2 regions of the Micromonospora luteifusca genome follow, and region 1 is predicted to be linked to the other one. Evidence: predicted binding sites of a transcription regulator. Region 1 holds the regulator's gene; the other holds the start of a gene.
The links. Region 1 encodes HspR, which represses chaperone genes until heat shock. Its sites were predicted from a motif close to TTGAGTNNNNNNNACTCAA; they were not measured.
Positions count from the first base shown of each region.

Region 2: the regulator HspR is predicted to act here: its motif matches at 6,367-6,385, upstream of lon (endopeptidase La).

Region 1 covers NZ_JAFBBP010000001.1:3,327,655-3,339,213, reverse strand. The annotation lists gene JOD64_RS15015 (3-hydroxyacyl-CoA dehydrogenase family protein) at 133-990, shown strand; gene JOD64_RS15010 (enoyl-CoA hydratase/isomerase family protein) at 987-1,739, shown strand; gene JOD64_RS15005 (ABC transporter substrate-binding protein) at 1,804-3,147, opposite strand; gene JOD64_RS15000 (hypothetical protein) at 3,304-3,693, shown strand; gene JOD64_RS14995 (hypothetical protein) at 3,751-4,191, opposite strand; gene JOD64_RS14990 (DUF2786 domain-containing protein) at 4,318-5,025, shown strand; gene JOD64_RS14985 (SRPBCC family protein) at 5,086-5,610, opposite strand; gene JOD64_RS14980 (hypothetical protein) at 5,719-6,255, opposite strand; gene JOD64_RS14975 (cation:proton antiporter regulatory subunit) at 6,619-7,119, shown strand; gene JOD64_RS14970 (cation:proton antiporter) at 7,125-8,330, shown strand; gene JOD64_RS14965 (hypothetical protein) at 8,472-8,903, shown strand; gene JOD64_RS14960 (hypothetical protein) at 9,010-9,204, opposite strand; gene JOD64_RS14955 (heat shock protein transcriptional repressor HspR) at 9,341-9,781, opposite strand; gene dnaJ (molecular chaperone DnaJ) at 9,812-10,990, opposite strand; gene grpE (nucleotide exchange factor GrpE) at 11,076-11,559, opposite strand, start outside.
Region 2 covers NZ_JAFBBP010000001.1:7,083,589-7,095,147, reverse strand. The annotation lists gene JOD64_RS32285 (DUF6286 domain-containing protein) at 1-89, opposite strand, end outside; gene JOD64_RS32280 (Asp23/Gls24 family envelope stress response protein) at 91-465, opposite strand; gene JOD64_RS32275 (hypothetical protein) at 462-653, opposite strand; gene JOD64_RS32270 (DUF2726 domain-containing protein) at 816-1,697, shown strand; gene JOD64_RS32265 (hypothetical protein) at 1,992-3,248, shown strand; gene JOD64_RS32260 (histone-like nucleoid-structuring protein Lsr2) at 3,381-3,728, opposite strand; gene JOD64_RS32255 (response regulator) at 3,873-4,514, opposite strand; gene JOD64_RS32250 (sensor histidine kinase) at 4,580-5,311, shown strand; gene JOD64_RS32245 (manganese catalase) at 5,398-6,267, shown strand; gene lon (endopeptidase La) at 6,409-8,739, shown strand; gene JOD64_RS32235 (DoxX family protein) at 8,872-9,276, shown strand; gene JOD64_RS32230 (DEAD/DEAH box helicase) at 9,325-11,070, opposite strand; gene JOD64_RS32225 (hypothetical protein) at 11,176-11,559, opposite strand, start outside.

The DNA.
Region 1 (11,559 bases):
CCCGCGCTCCCCCACGCATGAGCGGGGTCGTCGAGCTGTCTAGGGTCGCACCATGAGCGAGCGGAGCGGGCGGAACACCCCGGTCGGCGCGGCGGGGACCCCGCGCGTCGGCAGGCGGGACAGGGAGGCGTGATGAGCGATCGTTTCGTGGTCGTCGGTGCGGGCACGATGGGGCTCGGCATCGCATACGTGGCGGCCGGGGCCGGGCACGCCGTCGAACTGGTCGAGGTGGACCCTGAGCGGGGCGCGACCGCGCTGAACCGGCTCGCCGAGCTGTGGGAGCGGGCTGTGCAGCGCGGGAAGTTGAGCGCCGACGAGGCCGCCGCGAACCGGCAGCGGGTCACGCTGCGCCCAACGCTCGCCGAGGTGGCTCCCGCCCCCGAGGTGATCGTGGAGGCGGTGCCGGAGCGGCTCGACCTGAAGCGGGCGGTGCTGCGTGATGCCGCCGCGCTGCACCCGGCGCTACTGGGCAGCAACACCTCCAGCATCGCCATCGGTGAGCTGGCCGCCGAGCTGGACGCGCCCGAGCGCTTCCTCGGCCTGCACTTCTTCAACCCGGTCTGGGCGATGGCGCTTCTCGAGATCGTGGTCGGCCCGGCCACCGCCGACGAGACCACCGAGGCGGCCATCGCGCTCGCTGGCCGGTTGGGCAAGGACCCCGTCGTCGTACGCGACCTGCCCGGTTTCGCCACCTCCCGGCTCGGGGTCACCCTCGGGCTGGAGGCGATCCGGATGGTCGCCGACGGGGTGGCCAGCCCGGCCGACATCGACAAGGCGATGGTGCTGGGCTACCGGCACCCGATCGGCCCGTTGGAGCTCACCGACCTGGTCGGCCTCGACGTGCGGCTGGACATCGCCCGCACGCTCCAGGCCGCGTACGGGGATCGCTTCGCGCCGCCGCCGCTGCTGGTGGAGATGGTGGCCGCGGGGCGGCTGGGTAAGAAGTCCGGGCACGGCTTCTACCAGTGGAGCGGCGGGGTCAAGCAGTGAGCGCGACGAGTGGGCTGCGGATCGAGGAGCGGCCGGACCGGCTGGTGGTCACCCTGGACCGACCGGAGAAGCGCAACGCGATCGACGCTGACCTGATCGCCGAGCTGCACCAGGTCTGCGCCGAGTTGGAGGCGCGCCCACGGCTACTGCTGCTCACCGGTGGGGCGGCCGGCATCTTCGCCGGTGGCGCCGACATCGGCCAGCTCCGCGAACGGGGTCGCACGGACGCCCTGGCCGCGATCAACTCCGCCGCCTTCGCCCGGATCCGGGCGCTTCCGCTGCCCACCGTGGCCGCCGTCGACGGCCCGGCGCTGGGCGGTGGCGCGGAGCTGGCGTACGCCTGCGATCTGCGGGTGTGCACGGCGCGGGCGGTCTTCGGTCAGCCGGAGGTGCGGTTGGGCATCCTGGCCGGCGCTGGCGCGACCCACCGGCTGCCCGCGTTGATCGGTGAGGGCCGGGCCAAGGAGCTGCTCTTCACCGGCCGGCGGGTGGACGCCGCCGAGGCGCTGCGGATCGGTCTGGTGAACCGGGTGGTGGACGAGCCCGATGAGCTGCTGACGGTGGCGCACGCGTTGCTCGACGAGATCGCCCTGGGCTCGTCGCTGGCGCTGCGGCTGACCAAGCTGGCGGTGGACGCGCCCGCCGCCGCGCACCCGCAGCTCGATCTGGTCAGCCAGGCGGTGCTCTTCGAGGACGAGGAGAAGCACCGGCGGATGACCGAGTTCCTGGAGCGCCGTCGGCCCCGGTGACGCTCGGACGGAAACGGCCGCACCGGCGATGCCGGTGCGGCCGTCCCAGGTCGGCGGTCGGTGCTCAGTGCCGGATCTGCACCCCGCTGTCGGCGAGCGCCCGGATCACCTGGGCGGATTCGCCGAAGCCGATGACCAGCACGGCGTCCGCGCCGAAGTCCTTGATCTCCTTCGCACCACCGGTGAAGTCGACCGGAGGAGCCTCGGCATCGGCCGGCGGCTCGTAGGTGAGCAGCTTGATGCGGTCTGCGGCGATGCCGGCCTTCTGCAGCTCGTCGCGGGCGGTGGCCTGGAGGCCCTCGCCGTAGGAGTCCTTACGGGCGACGATGACGATCTTCTGCGACCCGTCGCGGAGGATCACGTCGGCCAGCGCCCGGCCCTGGAGGCTGTCCGGCGGGGCGGTCCGGAAGTAGAGGCCCTTGTCCTCCACGTCGGTCAGGCCGGCGTCGGTGTTGCACGGCGAGAAGAGGATCTTTCCGGCCTTCACCACATCCGGCAGCACCTCCCGGGAGATACCGGATGCGCCGGCGCCGATGATCACGCTGACGTCGTCCGCCACGTGCTTGGCCACGGTCGCCTTGGCCACCGCCGGGCTGGTGCCGTCGTCGCCGTCCTTCCAGACCACCGGCTTGCCCAGCGCGCCGCCAGCGGCGTTGACCTCCCTGATCGCCAGCGCCGCGCCGGCCGCCATCGGCGCGTAGGAGATCGCCAGGTCACCGGTCTTCGGCAGCAGGCCGCCCAGAACCAGCGGCTCCTGGTCGGGGTTCTCTCCCGAGGGCTGCTTCTTCGGCTTCGGCGGCGTCTTGGTGCTCGCCGCCGACTCGGTGCCCGCGCCGACGAACTCGGTCTTGCCGTCGTTGATCTGCTGCCCGTCGAAGGTCAGCGTGGCGTAGCTCGCGGTGGCCGGCTCACCCTTGTCGGTGAAGCCCGCCCGGGTCAGCGACACGCTGCGGTACTCGATGTCCTGGCCTGCGCGGGCCAGCGTCAGGCAGGTCGCCGGGTCCTCGCAGCGCTGACCGTCGTTGGTCACGCCGACGATCTGCTTCGCGATGGCTGCGGGGTCGTTGCTCCCGGCCAGTTGGGCGGCGAGTACCCCGATCACCACAGCGTCGTAGGTCTCCGCGGAGTAGAGGTAGTCCGTCAGCGCCGGATCGACGGACCGTAGCCGGCTCTTGAAGTCCTCGGGCAGTGGGGTGAGCGGCGTGGTTCCCTTCATCCCATCGACGAGACTGGCACGTTCCTTCAACTCCGCAGGGTAGGAGTTGAGCATGTTGCCGTCCGTGCCATAGAGGCGCACCTGTTGGGCGCTTTTCTCCTCGGCCTTGTCATTCCCGCAGGCGCTTGTGGCAAGCAGGATCGTCGCGCAGGCTGCCAGTGAGGCCACCCGCGAGCGGCGTGATACGAGCATGGTCGTCCTTCCTCCGGCGAAGGTCCGCTGCGCACATTAGCGTGCCCAGGCCCGCTGCGGGACCGTGGAGGTGGCGTAAAGCGCAGGTAGCTCGCGTTGAACACGGAGAGTAACGGTCGTCCTGAGGCCTTGACCACGCGTCCTACTGTGCGCTGGGTGACGGACCTACCACAGCAGACGTTCGACGACGCCGCCGCGGTGCTCCGCTCGGCGCTGACCGGCGATGGAGACGCGGTGGTGGGAGCGTTCGACGCGGTCGTCGACCGGGCCGGCCTGAGTGGCGCGTACGGGGTCGCCTGGTGCCTGGCCGCGACGATGCTCGGTGACGCCCCGGCGGCCAGCGGAGCGGCGCTGGACTTCCCGGGCATCGACCAGGCGGAGTACGACACCCGCTGGGTGGCCCGCTTCGTCAGCGCGTACGCCAATCGGGACGAACCAACTGGCGAGGCGCTGTTCGGTGCCGCGGCAGCGGATGGGCTGCTCCCCGACTGCCTGCTCACGCTCGCTGGCTCGACGATCGCCACCCTGCGCAGCCGAGCCGGGTGACAGGCCGCCGGGTCGCGGCGTCCGTCGGGGGGCGGACGCCGCGACCGCGCGAACCACTCAGAAGGCGTGGTACGCGATCAGCGGCTCGTACTCGTAGCGCAGGTTCTCGAAGCGGACCCGGAAGTTGACCCCGTCCCGGACGTCGGTCGCCACCGTGATCCAGCCCGAGTTGGCCGGCAGGTAGGTCCAGTAGTTACAGGCACTCGTCTTGTCGACGAAGATCACGCACGCCTCGGTGGCGTACACGCTCGCGTTGCGGACGTTGATGTCGCGACAGCGGGTCGTGGTGCGGTACTGGCCGGCCGAGCCGCCGTAGCGGCCGGTCTCGAAGTACGACCGGACCGCCCCGCCGTAGCAGGTGGCGAGCGGGGCGAACGCGTTCGCCCCGCTCGCGGTCGGTGTGACAGGTGTGACCGGTTCGGCCCGCGCGGGCGTGCCGGCGAAGAGCAGCGCGGTGGCCGTGGCGACGGCGAACAGGCGAGCGGTTGGGGATGACATGCATGCCTCCGGAAGAGTTGGTGGACCGTCTGTATTGGACTGATCATCCGACCGTGACGATGATAGTCATCGATTGATTGCGGCGTGCGCCCTGCGGTGTCCGGCCCATGTGGTAGCTCTGTAGGCATGTCCGAGGCCATGCTGAGCAAGGTTCGCAAGCTGCTGGCCCAGGCCGAGGACCCGGCCTGTACGCCCGCCGAGTCGGCCGCGTTCACCGCCAAGGCGACCGAGCTGATCGCCCGCTACGGCGTCGACCGGGCGCTGCTCGCCGCTCGTGACCCGACCACCGACCCAGTGGGCGACCGGGTCCTCGACATCGTCGCCCCGTACGCCCGCGACAAGGTCGGCCTGCTCGCCGCGGTCGCCGAACCACTGCGCTGCCGCTGCGTACGCCGCCGGCAGGGCAATGGCTTCGCACTGCACCTGTTCGGCTTCGCCAGCGACCTGGAGCGGGTCGACCTGCTCTTCACCTCACTGCTCGTGCAGGCGGCGCACGGCCTGGCCGCCACCGCGGTGCCTGCGGACGACCATCCCGCTGCCTTCCGTCGGTCCTGGTTGGCCGGCTTCGCGCAGGTGATCGGGGGCCGGCTCTGGGCGGCGGAGACGGCGGCGGCCAGCGAGTCGGGCGCACCGTCGGTGGCGCTGGTGCTGGCCGACCGGTCCGACCGGGTGCAGCGACGGCTCGCCGAGGAATACCCACGGCTGCGCACCGCGCCGCCACGCAGGCTGGGCGGCACCGGCTTCGGCTCCGGGGCAGAGGCAGGTCGCCACGCGGACCTGGGTGGTCGGGACCTCGGCGGCACCACCGCTCCGGAACGGCAGCTCGGCCGCTGACGAGCGCGCAACGGCCGGCGGTCGGCAGGTCTGCCTTTACCGACCGCGTGACGGCGACGGTCAGGCGGGGGTGGGGCGGTGGCGCGACACTGCGGTCACGTAGCGGGTGAGCAGCTCATGCCAGCCGGCGGTGAGCGCCTTGCGGTATCCCTCGGCGGCTTCGCCGTGCCGGTCAAAGTGCCGGTGCTCCAGCTCGACCCGGGTGCGCTCCAACCCCTCGGGCAGAAACAGCACCTCGACCTCGCTGGCTCGGGCCGGGTCCGGCACCGGCACCCGGTCCGGGCCGATCTGCCAGACGAAGACCAGTCGGCGTGGCGGGTCCCAGGTGAGCACCCGGCCCCAGTCGGCGCGGAAGCCGTACGGGCCGAGCTCGTAGAGCATGCCGCCGGCCCGCGGCTCCATGCCCAGCTCCGCGAGGGCATCGGGACCGGACCAGGTGTACTCGGTGACCCACCAGTCGGTCAGCTCGTCGGTGAAGACCCTGAACGCGTGCTCTGCGGAGGCCGGGACGAGGAAGCTGCACCGTAGGGAGAACCGGTCGGCGTCCTGTCGAATGTCGGCCGGATCAGTCATCTCCTGTCCCATAGGCCCGGACCATACCGGCTGATGCCTGGGTGCGCAGCTTCGCACGGTGCCCGGTTCCGGACACTCGGTTGTCGAGCCGTGACCGCCGAAATGCGGTGCCGAGAGCGGTCACGGACGGGATGTGCCGCCGGAAAGCGGGTAACCGCGCCGAACGGCCCGGATGACCGGGCCGGTGTGCAGGCGGGGCGGGAGAGCATGAGCGAGAACGCGCAGCAGCGGGAGCCGGACCGAGTGGATCCGGACGTCCTGCTCGACATTCCGAAGGTCTCCGTCGACGCGATCCGGCTGGCGGTCGACGGGCTGGACGCCGACCTCTCGCTGCGGGCCCGGGTGGCCAACCTCCTGCAGGTCGACGCCGGCGTTCGGGTGCACCTGAACGGTGGCGAGCTGGACGTCAACGGGGTGCACGCCGAGGCGCAGTTGCGGGTGCGGTTGGAGCAGTTGGCCAACATCCTGGGGCGAGCGCTCGACACGCTCGACAACAACCCGCAGATCATCGAGGCGCTCGCTCGGACGGCCGCCGACGCGGTTGACGCCGGGCAGCGCGGCGCGCAGCAGTTGGCTGCGGGCGTCGGGGCGCGCTCCGGTGGCGTGCTCGACGAACCGGGCCAGCAGGTGGGCACGTTCGCCGACGGTGTTCGACAAGGTTCTGCTCGCCCGGGACCGGGTCGCCCAGCGTCGGGTCCCGGCAACGCGGCAGCGCCTGCTGGGGGCCCTGGACCTCATGCCGGAGGTCCGGGACCGAGCGCTGGGGGACCTGGATCTCGAGCTGGTGGCCCCGCGCCAAGCGACCGGCAGCGACCGGAGTCCGGTGGAACGCAGGGCCCCCACCCGGAAGGTCGGCGGGACGGGGAACGGCACCAGCCCGCCGGGCAGGGGCCCGCAGGCCCGGGTGAGGGGCAGCGGGCGGCCGGGGCGGGCCGGGACGCCGAGGGGCCGGCGGGGTCAACCAGAAGGGCGCTTCCATCCAAGATCTAGCCTTTGTTCACCAAGCGGTAGCCTTGACTGGTGCGAGTACGCGTTGAACAAACTGCCTTGCCGGGCATCGGAGTGCGTCACGATCTGGTGACGGAGTCCGGCCGCCGCCTGGGCGTCGTCTCCCACCGCAACGGCCGTCGTGATCTCGTCCTCTACGACCCCGACGATCCCGACGCCTGCCAGGCAGACATTCCGCTGACCGACGACGAGGCTGAGGCGCTGGCCGACATCCTCGGCGCGTCGCTGATGCTCGGCCAACTCTCCGGGCTTCGCGAGCAGGCCGCTGGCCTGCTCACCGAGCAGATCGCCATCACGGCCGGGTCCCCGTACGTCAACCGGAAGCTCGGTGACACCAAGGCGCGTACCCGCACCAGCGCCTCCATCGTGGCGGTGCTGCGCGAAGGCGAAGTGATCGTTTCGCCACTCCCCTCCTTCCGCTTCGCGGCCGGCGACGTGGTGGTCGTTGTCGGGACCCGACGGGGTCTCGACGGCGTGTCCGCCATCCTCGCCGACAGTGACCCGGACGGCTGAGGCGGATGCACGATTCCACCACTCTGCTCGTCGAAGTCGGCGCGCTACTGCTGCTGCTTGGTGTCCTCGGCCGGCTCAGCCGCCGGGTAGGCCTCTCACCCATTCCTCTCTACCTGCTCGCCGGCCTGGCGTTCGGGCACGGCGGGTTGCTTCCGCTCGCCGCCAGCGAGGAGTTCTTCGCGGTCGGCGCCGAGATCGGCGTCATCCTGCTGCTGGTGATGCTCGGCCTCGAATACTCCGCCAACGAACTGGTCGGCAACCTCCGCTCGGCGGCCCCGGCCGGCCTGATCGACGGCGTCTTCAACGCACTGCCCGGCGCGGCATTCGCCCTGCTGCTCGGCTGGGACTGGGTCGCCGCCCTGGTGCTCGGCGGCATCACCTGGGTCTCCTCCTCCGGCGTGATCGCCAAGGTCCTCGCCGACCTGGGACGACTCGGTAACCGGGAAACCCCCGTGATCCTCTCGGTCCTGGTGATCGAGGATCTGGCGATGGCGCTCTACCTGCCGCTGGTCACCGCCGTGTTGGCCGGCACCGGTCTGCTCGGCGGCGGCATCGCACTCGCCGTCGCGGTGGGCACGGTGCTGCTCGTGCTGGTGGTCGCCATCCGCTACGGCCACCTCATCTCGTCCGCCCTGTCGGCGAAGGACCCGGAGGCGCTGCTACTCGGCGTACTCGGTCTGACCTTGCTGATCGCTGGGCTCGCGGCGAAGCTGCAGGTGTCGGCGGCGGTCGGCGCGTTCCTGGTCGGCATCGCGCTCTCCGGTCCGGTGGCGCACCACGCGACCGAGTTGCTCTCGCCGCTGCGGGACCTGTTCGCCGCGGTCTTTTTCGTGTTCTTCGGCCTCGTCACCGACCCACGGGACATCCCACCGGTGCTGCTGCCGGCGCTCGCCCTGGCCGTCGTCACCATGGCGACGAAGACGCTCACCGGCTACCTGGCGGCCCGCCGGGTCGGCATCGCCGAACCCGGCCGATGGCGGGCCGGCCTGGCACTCGTACCCCGAGGAGAATTCTCCATCGTCATCGCCGGCCTCGCGGTGGCCGCCGGCAGCGTCGAGCCTCGGTTGGCAGCACTGGCCGCGACGTACGTCCTGATCACCGTGGTCACCGGGCCGATACTCGCCCGGCTGCCGGACTTCCCGTGGTTCAAGCGGTGGCTGCGCAGCCGGGCGGCAGCCCAGCGGCCGGCGCCGGTGCCGATCCACGACTGACGATCCAACCAGACCAACGGTTGTTGAATTGCTCCTCACAGGTACTACCGCAGCACCCGACGGCGGGTTACCGTTTCGCCCCAGCAGCCAGCGTTCGCGGGTGGGCGGGACCCACTGCGGGCGAGAGCGGAAGGTTGGCCGGTGAGCGTGCAGGAGTCGACGTTCCACGGCTTCGCCAACCCCGTCGATCCCAGCCCGGCGGAGTTGCGAGCTTGGGCGTACCAGCCCGATTCGGTGCCGTTGGCTTCCATGCCACCCGACTGGGACCTGCTGGTCTCCGGCGACCGACTGGTGCTGACGCTCTTCGAGCTGGCGATGGATCCGACCTGCCCGGCCCGGCGTTTCGCGCTGCACTGTCTCTACATCTACGCGGCCGACGGCATCCGGACGAACTTCCGCGCACACCCCAAGCGTCGCTTCCGCAAGCTCGTCGAGCAGGCCGAGCGGGACGGCGACGAGCTGATGAAGATCTGGGCGCACAACGGGCGGGTGCTGCTGGCCCGACCGGATCTGTTCACCTACCGGGACTGGTGCGAGGGCGGCCTGGTCCGCGAGAACCGCCGCCTCGGCTGAGGCGGTCACGGCAGCGGTCGGTGTCGGTAACCGCGCCCAGCCGCGACCGAGGACGGCGAACGAGCCGGGACCCCCCGTGAGTCCCGGCCCGCACGTCGGTCACCGCTCAGTCCTGCTTGCGCTCAGTCCCGGCTCGGCCCTTGTCGCCGCCGCGGTCGCCCTGTTCGGCGAACCGGCCCGCGACCACCCGGTCCCGGTAGGTCCCCTCGGTCACCCTGTCGAACTTCTTGCGGACGGTCTCGGCCAGGTCTTCCAGCCGATCCTCGGTCTGCTGTGCCACGTTCTTCGCTTGCTCCGCCATCGCTCCCCCTCGCCATGCCGGCGGGTCCGAATTAAGCCGATTGGACCCGTATTCACAGGCTACCGAAGCGACCCGGACCGCGCCGGGAATCCGGCGCAGTCCGGGCCGAGGAGACAGATCCGGAAGGAGCGGCAGGTCAGCGATCGGGCGTACGGCGAGGTCGCCAGACCACCAGCGCGGTGGACGTGCGATTTGTCGGCACCAGATCCCGGCCCGGGAAGCGGGCCAGTGATTCCAGCTCGGCCACCCGGCGGTACGCGGCGTCCAACTCCGCCTCCAGTCGGGCCACCCGCTGCTGCGCCTGCTCCAACAGCCGCTCCAACCCGATGATCCGCTTGACGCCCGCCAGGTTGATCCCGTCGTCCTGGCTGAGCCGCTGCACCTCGCGCAGCAGCACCACGTCGCGGACGCTGTACCGACGCCCGCCGCCAGCGGCCCGGCCAGGCTGCACCAGCCCCAGCCGGTCGTACTGGCGCAGGGTCTGTGGGTGCATCCCCGCCATCCGAGCCGCGACCGAGATCATCAGCACCTTGGCCTCGTAGGCAGGGTCGCCTGAACCGAGGAACTCGCCCGACATCCCGCTCACCTCCGCGTCCATTCCACCGGACTAACCGACTCGACGCACCCGTGCGTCGAGATGTTCCCGGGCCGCCGGCGGACTCTGCTCGGCGAACGCCTCCAACGCTGTGCGTGCCTCGTCGGACAACCGGGCCGGCACCACCACGTCCAACGTGACCAGCAGGTCACCGGCCTGCCCGTCGCGGCGAACCACACCCTTGCCCCGGGCGCGCAGCACCCGCCCGCTCGGTGTCCCCGGCGGAACCCGCAGGGTCACCGCGCCGTCGAGCGTGGGCACCCGCAGGTCCGTGCCGAGCACGGCCTCCGCGAAGGTGACCGGCACGCTCAGCGTCAGGTCGTCACCGGTACGCCCGAACAGCTCGTCCGGCCGAACCTTGACCTGTACGAACAGGTCACCAGCTGGGCCGCCGCGCTCGCCCGGCTCACCGCGCCCGGCCAGCCGGATCCGCTGACCGTCGGCCACCCCGGCCGGGAAGCGCACGTTCATGGTGCGGGTCTTGGTGACACCGCCGCTGCCATGGCACTCCGGGCACTTCTCCTCGACCACCGTGCCGACACCCTGGCAGTTGCGGCACGGCTCGGAGAAGCTGAACGACCCCTGGTTGCGGGTGGTCACGCCGGCACCATGGCAGACCGGGCAGGTACGCGGCTGGGTGCCGGGCTTGGCCCCGTTGCCGTGACACGTTTCGCAGACGCCCGGCGCGCGCAGCGTCAGGGGCAGCGTCACCCCGCGCACCGCGTCACCGAAGTCCAGCGCCACCTCGGTCTCCACGTCGCGACCACGACCTGGACCGCGCGGCGCCGCCTGCCCACCGGCCTGGCCACCGGTGAAGATCGAACTGAACAGGTCCTGGAAGCCGGTGCCTCCGAAGCGACGGTCACCGCCACCGCCGCCGAACATGTCGGAGACGTCGAACGGCATGCCGCCCGGCTGCCCCTCGCCCCGGGCGTTGCGTCGGAACGCACCTGAGCCGAACAGGGAGCGCATCTCGTCGTACTCGCGACGGCGCCCGGAGTCCGACAGCACGTTGTACGCCTCGGACGCGGCCTTGAACCGCTCCTCGGCCTTGGGGTCGCCCGGGTTGTGGTCCGGGTGCGACTCCCGGGCCACCTTGCGGTACGCCTTCTTGATGTCATCCGCGGAGGCGGCCTTGTCCACGCCGAGCACGGCGTAGAAGTCCTTCTCGATCCAGTCCTTCGAACTCACCGGTCCACCCCCTTTCGACCATCGCGGCCCAGCCGTCCCACCCACCGCTGCGCGGTGGGTGGGACGGCCCGGTCACTGTCTCGCACTATTCCGGATCCGCGACCGCGACCAGCGCGGGGCGCAGCAGCCGCTCACCGAGCTGGTAGCCGCGCCGCATCACCTGAACGCAGGTCGGCTCGCTGACGTCGGCCGAGGTCTGGTGCGCGACCGCCTCGTGCCGGGTCGGGTCGAACGGATCGCCCTGCTCGCCGAAGGCGTTCAGGCCGAACTTGCCCAGCGCGGTGGTGAGCTGTTCCGCCACCGTGCCGAACGGCCCGACCAGGTCGCCATGTTCCCGCGCCCGGTCCAGGTCGTCCAGGATCGGCAGCAGCGCGGCCAGCACCGAACCGGTCGCCTGCTCCTGCACCAGGTTGCGGTCCCGGTCGACCCGCTTGCGGTAGTTGGCGTACTCCGCCGACACCCGCTGCAGATCCCTGGTCCGTTCGTCCAGCTCGGCCCGGAGCGCCTCCAGCTCAGCGCCGAACGAGCTGGAGACGCCGCCGCCGTCCACCGGCTGCGCCGGGGCGTCC
Region 2 (11,559 bases), 3.8 Mb from region 1:
AGCAGCAGTGCCTGGACGGCCGCCAGTGACCCGCCGACGAGCAGTGCGGCGGCCAGCAGGAGCGAGGCGACCCGGTTGGCGCTCCGCATCTCAGCCGTCCGCCGGCCGGACGGTCGCGGGGGCTGCGGAGACGTCCACGCCGGGGACGAGCAGGTCGTCCACGGTGACGGTCACCACCGCCACGCTGAGCCCGGTGGTCGCGGCCACCCGGTCGGCGACCACCGTCCGGACCGTCTCGGCGATGGTTGGCACGCTGTGCCCGTACCAGGTGATCAGGTGCAGGTCGAGCCCGACGGACCGGTCGTCCAGGCGGACCGCTGCCGGACGGACGACGGACACGCCCGGCACCAGGCCGGCTGCCTGGACCGCGATCCGTGCGACGTCCGCCGCGTCGGCCGGGTGACGGTCCGACCCGGTGGCCAGGTTGGTGCCGGGGCTCGTCCCCGCGACCGGACGGGTGGTCATCGGTGTCGCCGCGGGTCGCCGTGGCGGTCGCCGAGGCCGGTCACCGCGAGGTCGCCGTCGAGAACCCGGACCACCAGCCAGCCGAGCAGGCCGGCGAGCACGGCGAGGGCGGCCACGCCGGCGCCGGCGAGCGCCCAGACTGCTACGGCGAGAAACCCGGCGAGGAAGCCGAACTGCTGTCGCGACATGGTCACCTCCGGCCGGCCCGTTACCGACGGTCGCTGGATACACCCGGGGGCCATCCCTGGAACGTCACGTGACTGTGATCCCGATCACACCCGAAGTCGGTGGACCATGATCGACCACCTAGACTCGGCCCGGCTCGACCGACCGGCGGATGGATCAGGCAGATGACGAGCATCGGCAGCGACGACCGCGGCTTCCTGCGGGCGGTGCCCGCCGACGGTGGACGCGACACGCTGCTCAGCCGCGCCGACCACCGGGCCTATCCGGCGCGCCGGCTCAGTGACCTGGTGCAGGGTCGCCCGCCCGGCGTCACCGGCAGCCAGTGGAGCTCTGCCAGCCGCGCCAGCTTCGACTTCGTGGTCTGCGCCGCCGACACCGGCCGGGCGATCGTCGCCGTGGAGATCGGCCCGGTCCCGGCCGCCGGCTCGGCGGAGCAGCGCGTCGAGCGCCTCAAGGACGCGGTGAGCGCGGCCGCCGGGCTGCCGGTGCTGCGGATCGGATCGTCGACGTTGCGGGCGGCCGAGCACGGCCGACGCCTCGTGGAGTACGTGATCGACGCTCGCGCCTACGCGGCGGGCGGTGCCGGGGTGACCGCCACCGGGGACGAACCGGCACCGGTGGGCTTCCGGGACATCCTCGGTCGGCTGCCGGACGGCCGGACCGGGCCGGTCAACGACCTCGGCGCGCTGACCCGCGCGGCGGTGGTCGAGGCGTACGTTGCCGGGCGGGTCGCCGACCCGATCGTGCGAGGCCTGCACGTGCGCTGGGCGGACGGGCCGGCGCAGGGGTGGAGTTGGGTGCAGGTCCGCCCCGACGCGTGCCTCGTCGAGCGGGTCTCGGTGACCGAGCACCGTTTTTCGTGCGGCATCGACCCGGCCCGACTGGCCGAGGATCTCGCCACGGTCGCCGTGGGCGAGCGGCTGCGTACGGATGCGCTCACGGATCTGCTGCCGCGCACCGAGTTGACCGCGCAGATCGTCGCGTTGAGTCGGCGCCGCCACGAACTGGTGGGCGGGTTCGCCTTCGATCACCTCTGCGCCGACTGACGGGCGCCCGTTCTACCTGCTGACTCCTGCTGCGCACCGGCTCCGTGCCGGATCGCGGCAATTTCCTGTGCGCCGGTTGAACCTTCCCGGTCGCCGTCCCGTACTCCTGCGCGAATGAACAGGATCTCCCCATCCGCGTCGACCTGACGCGGGAGACGGTGCGGAAAGGGCATCGTCGGCCATCGACGCATTACCGGTCAGGCCACGGTGGTCGCCGCCGTGGCGTGCCATCTCACATCCGTCGGTCCGCCGAGGGCAGGAATCCACTACCGGATCGAGAAGGAGAGCAATTCGATGCGCAGGTCCACACGGGCGCGCCGGTCATCCGGCAACGCGCGGAGCAAGCGTCTGCTGGCCGTTGTCGGCACGCTCGTGGTCTTCGGCGGAGTCGTCGCCGTGACCCAGATTTCGTCGGCCCAGGACCGGCGGACAAATAAGCCACGTCCGGCGGCTGGGCAATGCGTGGAGCCGAGCCCGGGCTCGACCGCGCCGACTGGCGCTTCGACCAGCCGAACCTGGCAGAACGGTCGGTGGGTGCGTAATCACTGGGGTGACGGACAGCAGTCGGTCCCCGAGTGCGAGGACGGCAAGGACGGCACGGTGGGCACCGGCACGGCCATTGCCTGCCCCGATGTGACGGCCAAACTGCCGCAGGTGCCGGCCCAGGCGCGGGCCGAGGTGGACCGGGGTCTCGCCCAGTTGCAGTCCCAGATCGCCGAGGCGGACCGTCGGCTGGCAGCCGAGGGCAACAAGGGTGAGGCGTTCATCCGCAGCGCGATCCTCCAGCCGCTGGCCGGCAAGCGGCGCGCGGTGCTGGACCGGATCACGACCGCGATCGACCGGGTCGGACCTCGGCCGCAGGGTCTCGCGCAGCTCGCCGACTGCCAGGTGCAGCCCACCGGCAACACGGGCGGCAACAACGGTGGCGGCAGCACGCCCACCACCACCCCCGGTGGCGGCAACAACGGTGGTGGCAACAACGGTGGTGGGAACGCCCCCGGCGCCGGACTCGGCGTACTGGCCAACGACTGCGACGAGAGCCGGCTCCAGCCGCACGACGGTTTCCAGATCGGCAACCGCTGCGTGAGCACCGAGTTCGGTGAGGTCGGCGCCGCCGCCAACAACCCGTCCCTGCTGATCACCCAGTTCCCCGACCAGGTCGGCCGCAACCAGGCGTTCACGCTGCGGGTCAGCACCCGCAACCTGGTCCGGGACCGCTTCCTGGCCGCCGGTCAGGGTGGCTACTACGTGGAGAGCTCGCTGCTCAACGCCCAGGGCCTGGTCCGGGGCCACTTCCACACCGCGTGCCGGATGTTGGACAGCCTGACCACCCCGCCGGAGCCGCAGGAGGTGCCCGCGTTCTTCGTCGCCACCGAGGACGGCCGCGGTGGCGCCCAGCCCGACGAGGTGACGATTCAGATTCCGGGCCTGCCGGAGTCGGGTACCGCGCAGTGCTCGGTCTGGGCCGGTGACGGCTCGCACCGCCTGCCGATGATGGAGCGGGCCAACCAGACCCCCGCCTTCGACTCGGTGCGTATCGACGTCAACTGATCCGGCTGGACGAACGGCGGCCGGTCACCCGGGGCGAGAACCCTGGGTGACCGGCAGCCGCGTCGTTTCGGTGCCCGGACAATCCGACGGGGTCCCGCCGTTTCCGGCGAGACCCCGTCGTCAACTCGTGTGTCAGCGCGCCTTGTACGCCTCGACGACCTCAACCGGGATCCGGCCCCGTTCGGAAATCTTGTAGCCGTTCTTGACGGCCCATTCCCGGATGGCCCGGTTCTGCTCCCGATCCATTCCGGCGCCGGTGGGTCGCCCCGGCCGTCGGACTGAACGCGTGCTGTCCACCGGACCGCGCCCGATCCGCCGACCCGCATTGATGTACGGATCCAGTGTCTTGCGCAGGACGCCGGCATTTTCATCCGAGACGTCGATCGTGTAGGCCACGCCATCGAGACTGAACTCGACCGTCCGGTCGGCCTTGCCGCCGTCGAGGTCGTCGGTCAGGACCGTGATTACTTTTCTCGCCATTGCCGATTACTCCCTGTGTGCGGCGGGATGTGTCCAAAGTCTGACCTATCACCCCGGTAATCCGCAACAATATGCCTCCTATTCATTCGGCGCGTCGTGATTCCGTTACCGAGCAAAACCGCGAATCGGTGCGATGAAGGGGCTTCAATCGCCGAGGAGACCGGTGTGACCGGCGACGGCCGCCGCCTCCGCCCGGGTGGACACCCGTAGTCTGCGCAGCAACGCGGCGGTCATCCGTTTCACCGTCCGCTCCGAGACGTGCAGTTCTTCGGCGATGTCGACGGTGGTGCGGCCGCCGGCGATCGCCCGCAGCAGTCGACGTTCCTCGCCGTCGAGGTCGACCGATGTGGCGTGCGTGGGCCGCAGCATGGCGCGCAGCAGTCCGGCCGGCAGCACCGCCCAGCCGTCGAGGATGGCCAGCAGCGGGGGGAGTAGTTCCTCCGGTTCGCTGGTCTTCGGCAGGAATCCCTCGGCACCGGCTCGCAGCGCCTCCAGCGCCGGTGCGGGGTCGGCGGAACCGGACATCGCGACCACCCGTACCCCCGGGGTGGTCCGCCGGATCGCGGCCACCGCCCGGATGCCACCGGGTGCCGGCATGTGCAGATCGACCAGAGCCAGGTCGGGGTGGCAGCGGCTGACCAGCGCCGCGGCGGCGGCGGCGTCGCCGGTCGAGGCGACGACCTCGGCCCGGCCCTCGGAGGTGATCGGGAGCAGCAACTCCAGGCCGCGAACGAAGAGGGGGTGATCGTCCACGACGACGAGTCGGATGGTGGAGGCTCCCGGCATGTCTGCGCCGTTCCCCAGCGGGTACCGATCATGCGGGTACGCACCGAACGAGGGGAGTCGGGTGGATGCGCGCACGGCACGGTTTGCAGGGCCTGCTGCGAGGGTTGCGCCGAATCGAGCCGGCACCCGGTGACATCCGAGCACCCGAGGTCGATTCCGAGTTGCTCCTGCGGGTGTTGTGCCACGAGTTCCGTACGCCGATCAGCACCCTGACCTCGCTGACCCGCGCGCTGGCCGACGAGCGTCGCGAGTTGACCGGGCCCGACCGGCGGGCGATCACCGAGCTGGCCCGTGACCAGGCCGTCCACCTGCAGAGCCTGCTGCGCGACGCGGCGGCCGGCATCGGAGCGCTGGCGCTGGCCCCGCAGCCGGAGCCGGCCGTCGCGCTGGCGGGCATCCTGCGCGAGGTCGCCACGCTGGTGCCGATCGGTCGGCGGCGTGCGCGGGCCACCCGGCGGGCGGGCTCCTGCCCCGTGCCGGCCGGGCGGACCCGGCAGGTGCTCATCAACCTGGTGGAGAACGCGCTGCGGCACGGGCCGCCTGCGGGGCAGATCGGGCTCTACGCCACCCTGCGCGGTTCCGGCCTGAGCATCCTGGTCACCGACGAGGGTGGGGTCGACGATGCGCTGCTGGCCGCGCTGCGCCGGCCGGCGCCGGCCGGCGGGATGTCCGGGCTGGGGTTGTGGATCGTGCGGCAACTCGTCGCGGCGGATGGGGGAGCGCTGCGGGTGCACCGGCTGCAGCCGCGCGGTGTGGCGCTGGAGGTGCTGCTGCCGATCGCCGGTCCGGTGCGCTGACCCGACGGGGACACGGGTTGGCTCGTTCGGGCCACTGAGGCGGGAACGGCCTCGCTACCGATTGTCGGGTACAAGGAGGAGGCCGGATGTTCAGCCATGTCAAGGACCTGCAGTTCGAGGCCAAACCGGACGGTCCGGACGCCGCGTTCGCCCGCCGCCTGCAGGAGGTGCTGGGCGGCAAGTGGGGCGAGATGACCGTCGCCAACCAGTACCTCTACCAGGGCTGGAACTGCCGGTTGCCCGGCAAGTACAAGGACCTGCTGCTCGACGTCGGCACCGAGGAGATGGGCCACGTCGAGATGATCGTCACGATGATCACCCGGCTGCTGGACAGCGCACCGCTGTCGCTGACCGAGGGGATCGCGGAGGATCCCGGGGGCGCGGCGACCTACGCCGGTTCGAACCCGGCGCACTTCATCCACGGTGGCGGCGGGGCGCTGCCGGTCGACTCCAGCGGGGTGCCCTGGAACGGCTCGTACATCACCGCGAGCGGCAATATGCTGGCCGACTTCCAGCTCAATGTCACGGCGGAGGCGCAGGGCCGCCTCCAGGTCGCCCGGCTGTTCAACATGACCGACGACCCGGGCGTCAAGCAGATGCTGCGCTTCCTGCTGGCCCGCGACACGATGCACCAGAACATGTGGCTGGCGGCGATCGAGCAGCTCAAGGAGGACGGCCTGGAGGACATGCCGGTGCCGGAGGCCTTCCCGGACTCCGGCGACCTCACCGAGGAGTACGGCTACACCTACCTGGGCTTCTCCTCGGGCACCGACGCCGCCCAGGGACGCTGGGCGTCCGGACCCGCGCCGGACGGCAAGGGCGAGTTCCGATTCGACGATGCCCCGCGCGCGAACGCCCCGGAGCCGGTGCTGCCCCCGGGAGATCCACGGTTGTACGGCACGAACCCGGGAGTGGCCGGCTCGGTCGTGAACACGGTGAAGAGCAAGCTCACCTGATGTCGTCCCGTCGGGTCGCCCACCGGTCGTGGGTGACCCGACGGACGGGGCGGAGAGTGTCCTGGGTCACAGCTCGGAACAAGGGGAACGCTTTGTTACTTGAGTCAGACACGCTCAACTCAACGCGATAGCAGGTGTTCGATGGCAACTCTTCCGGTACTTCCCCTGACCGACGCCGTGCTGCTGCCCGGCATGGTCATCCCGGTGACCCTCGACCCGACCACCCAGGCCGCGATCGACGCGGCACGGGCGACCGGCGACCGCAAGCTGCTGGCCGTGCCGCGTATCGACGGCGAGTACGGCCCGGTCGGCGTCGTCGCCACCATCGAGAAGGTTGGCCGGCTGCCCGAGGGTGAGCCTGCCGCCGTCATCCGTGGCCTGTCCCGGGCCCGGATCGGCTCCGGCGTGCCCGGCCCCGGCGCCGCACTCTGGGTCGAGGCGACCGAACTCGACGAACCCGCTCCCGCCGGCCGTGCGCGCGAACTCGCCCGCGAGTACCGCGCCCTGGTGACCTCCGTGCTCCAGCAGCGGGGTGCCTGGCAGGTCATCGACGCGGTGGAGCGGATGACCGACCTGTCCGAGCTGGCCGACTCGGCCGGCTACGCGCCCTGGCTGACCCTGGACCAGAAGACCGAACTGCTCGCCGCGCCGGACGTCACCGCCCGGTTGGAGCTGCTGGTCGGCTGGGTGAAGGACTACCTGGCCGAGCAGGAGGTCACCGAGCAGATCAACAGTGACGTCCGCGAAGGGCTGGAGAAGTCACAGCGGGAGTTCCTGCTGCGCCAGCAGCTCGCCGCGATCCGCAAGGAACTGGGCGAGGACGAGCCGGACGGCTCGGCCGACTACCGGTCCCGCGTCGAGGCCGCCGAGCTGCCGGAGAAGGTCCGCGAGGCAGCCATGCGCGAGGTCGGCAAGCTGGAGCGGGCCAGTGACGCCTCCCCGGAGGCGGGCTGGATCCGCACCTGGCTGGACACCGTGCTCGAGATGCCGTGGGGCACGCGTACCCAGGACAACACCGACCTGGCCGAGGCCCGGGCGGTGCTCGACGCCGACCACGCCGGTCTGGCCGACGTGAAGGACCGCATCCTGGAGTACCTGGCCGTGCGCAACCGGCGGGCCGAGCGCAATCTCGGCGTGGTCGGCGGTCGCGGCTCCGGCGCCGTCCTCGCCCTCGCCGGCCCTCCCGGAGTGGGTAAGACCAGCCTCGGCGAGTCCGTGGCGCGGGCGCTCGGGCGTAACTTCGTCCGGGTCTCACTCGGCGGTGTGCGCGACGAGGCGGAGATCCGCGGTCACCGGCGCACCTACGTGGGCGCGCTGCCCGGCCGGATCGTCCGCGCGCTGCGCGAGGCCGGCTCGATGAACCCGGTCGTGCTCCTCGACGAGGTGGACAAGGTCTCCGCCGGTTACGCCGGCGACCCGGCCGCCGCCCTGCTGGAGGTGCTCGACCCGGCTCAGAACCACACCTTCCGGGATCACTACCTGGAGGTCGACCTGGACCTGTCCGACGTGCTGTTCCTGGCCACCGCCAACGTGGTGGAGTCCATCCCCGGCCCGCTGTTGGACCGGATGGAGCTGGTCACCCTGGACGGCTACACCGAGGACGAGAAGGTCGCCATCGCCCGCGACCACCTGCTGCCCCGGCAGCGGGACCGGGCCGGGCTGACCGCCGACGAGGTCGGCGTCGCCGACGAGGCTCTCGCGCTGATCGCGGGGGAGTACACCCGGGAGGCCGGCGTACGGCAGCTCGAGCGTGCCCTGGCCAAGATCCTGCGCAAGGTGGCGGTGACGCTGGCGACCGACCCGACCCCGGTACGCGTCGACACCGACAACCTCACCGGCTACCTGGGGCGGCCGAAGTTCACCCCGGAATCGGCCGAGCGCACCGCGGTGCCTGGCGTGGCAACCGGCCTCGCCGTCACCGGCGCCGGTGGGGACGTGCTCTTCATCGAGGCGACCAGCATGGAGGGTGAACCGGGGCTGACCCTGACCGGCCAGCTCGGTGACGTGATGAAGGAGTCGGCGCACATCGCGCTCTCCTACCTGCGCTCCAACGGGCGCCGGCTCGGCATCGACCCGAACGCCCTGGCGGGACGGCGGATCCACCTGCACGTCCCGGCGGGCGCGGTGCCCAAGGACGGCCCGAGCGCCGGCATCACCATGGTGACGGCCCTGGCGTCGCTGGTCACCGGCCGACCGGTCCGCCCCGAGTTCGGGATGACCGGCGAGGTGACGCTCTCCGGTCGGGTGCTACCGATCGGGGGAGTCAAGCAGAAGCTGCTCGCCGCGCACCGGGCCGGCCTCACCGAGGTCATCATCCCGGCGCGTAACGAGCCCGACCTGGACGACCTGCCGACCGAGGTGCGCGAGGCGCTGACCGTGCACACCCTGGCCGACGTGGCGGACGTGCTCGCCCTGGCGCTGCGCCCGGCCGACGTCGAGGCGCTGGAGGGCCCCGCGCTCTTCACGGTCTGACGCTCCCACCACAAGGACCCCCGCCGTCTGCAGAGACGGCGGGGGTCCTTCGGTACGCGGACACAGGTCTACTGTCTCGCTTGAACCCTCAACTACCTCTTCGCCGCGAGGCGTCCCCCTGGAGGAACCCCCGTGAACCTGGTGCTCTGGATCATCCAGATCCTGCTCGCTGCCGCCTTCGCCGGCGCAGGACTGGCCAAGCTGACCCAGCCCAAGGACAAGCTGCGCGACAAGATGCGGTGGGTGGATCCGGTCCCGCCGTCGCAGGTGAAGGCGCTCGGTTTCGTCGAGGTGCTGGCCGCCATCGGGCTGGTACTGCCCCCGCTCACCGGCATCGCCACCGTGCTCACCCCCCTCGCCGCGGTCGGGCTGGTCATCGTCATGATCGGTGCCATCCTGGTGCACCTGCGCGACCTGAAGAAGCGGGACACGGAGAGCGAGCGTCGGTTGGAGATCCAGGGCGCCATCTTCTGCACGGTGCTGCTCGTCCTCGCCGCCGTGGTGGCGTGGGGCCGCTTCGGCCCGTACTCCTTCTGAGCCGATCCGCCGGCGACCGTCGTACCCCGGCGGTCGCCGGCGGCGTGCTCAGCGCTCGTCGCCCCCGCGGTCGCGGCGCACCGTGGCCTTGCGGCCCTTGATCGTGCTCTGGCGCAACCCGGAGATCACCTCGTCGGCGACGCCCTGCGGCACCTCGACCAGCGAGAACCGGTCGGCGATCTCGATCGAGCCGATGTCCCGGCCACGGATCCCGGTCTCCCCGGTGATCGCGCCGACCAAATCCTGCGGGCGCACCCCCGCGCGCCGGCCCAAACCGACGAAGACCTGGACGGTGTTGCCGCCACCCGAGCGCGGCCGGCCCCCGCCACGCCGATCGCCACCCCGGCCGCCGGTCTCCGGTCGACCCTCGCGAGGCCCGCGCACCGGCACCTGCGGGATCTCCTCCTCGTCGTCGGAGCCCGGCGACGTCACCTCGTGGGCCAGCTTCACCGCGGCGAGGGCGACCTCCATCAGGTCGAACTCGTCGGTCAGCGTCTCCACGATCACCCGGAACGGGTCGAGGTCGTCCTCCAGCAGGCTCTCCCGCAGCGCCGCCTGGGTCAGCTCCAGCCGGCGGGTCCGCATGTCGGCCACGGTGGGAATCTTGTCGATGGTGATCCGCTGGCCGGTCACCCGTTCGATGGTCTTGAGCATCCGGTGCTCGCGCGGCTCGGCGAGGGTGATCGCCACGCCCTCGCGCCCGGCCCGGCCCACCCGACCGATCCGGTGCACGTACGACTCGGGGGCTGACGGCACGTCGTAGTTGACCACGTGGGTGAGCTGCTCGACGTCCAGCCCACGCGCCGCCACGTCGGTGGCGACCAGCAGGTCGGCGGTGCCCGCCCGCAGCCGGCCCATGACCCGGTCACGCTGCTCCTGGCTCATGCCGCCGTGCAGCGCCTCGGAGCGGTAGCCCCGGCCGTTCATCGTCTCGGTCAGCCGGTCGACCTCTTCCCGGCTGCGGCAGAACACGATCGCCGCGGTGGGCGACTCCACGTCCAGCACCCGGCCCAGCGCGGCCGGCTTGTGCGCCCGGGTCACGATGTACGCGCTCTGCCGCACCCGCGGCGCCTCGCCCGCGACCGTCGGCTCCCGGCCGATCTCGATCCGGACCGGTTCGCGCAGGTGCTGCCGGGCCATCCCGTCGATGCGCGACGGCATGGTGGCCGAGAAGAGCACCGTCTGACGCTGCGCGGGGGCGTGCTCCAGGATCGCCTCGATGTCCTCGGCGAAGCCCATGTCGAGCATCTCGTCGGCCTCGTCGAGCACCACCGTGCTCAGCCCGCCCAGACGCAGCGTGCCCCGGGCGATGTGGTCCAGCGCCCGACCCGGGGTGGCCACCACCACGTCCACGCCGCTGTCGAGTGCCCGCAGCTGCCGCCCGATCGGCTGGCCGCCGTAGATCGGCAGCACCCGCGCGCCCAGGTCCTTGCCGTAGCGGTGGAACGCCTCGGAGACCTGCACCGCCAGCTCCCGCGTCGGCACCAGCACCAGTGCCACCGGGTCGCCGCCGCGACGGTGTGCCGTCATGAGGTTCAGCAGCGGCAGCGCGAACGCCGCCGTCTTGCCGGTGCCGGTGGCCGCCTGGCCCAGCAGGTCCCGACCCTCCAGCAGCGGCGGAATCGCCTCCCGCTGGATCGGGGTCGGCTCCTCGTAACCGAGGGCGGACAGCGCGCCGAGCAGTTCGGAGCGGAGCCCGAGCTCGGTGAAGGCGTTCACCTCGTCGGTGCCGGCGGGGGTGGCGTCGATCGGTGCGTCAATCGGTGCGTCGTGCTGTGCAGGTGCGGAACTCATGTGCCAAGCCTTTCATTACGCCGCCCAAGCCGCTGCGCCGACCGGCACAAGAGCTGTCCCCGAGCCCGTGCTGCGGCTGTTCCGCGATCCCGGTGGCGGCCTCGATCAGGCGTCGGTGGTCAGGATGGCCAGTACCATCACCGCGGCGAGGGCCACGTCGAGCACCACGCAGAACTCGGCGTAGCCGCGCGGCACCACCCGGCCGCGGTGGTGCGCCAGGTCCCAGCCCGCGTGCGCCAACCACCCGAACGCCACCAGCCAGTCGGCAGTCCGCCCGCCGGCCAGCACCGCGACCAGCGTCAGGGCGACCCAGACGGCCAGACCGGCGAGTTGGGTGGCGAGCACGCCCCGCCCGCCCAGCGTGCGGCGGGCCATGCCGATCACCAGGTAGCCGCCGGGCAGCACCAGCATCGTCCACGGGCTGAGCACGCTCGGGTCGACCCACATGTCCACGGTCATCAGCAGCGCCAACCCGGCCGGCCAGCGGTG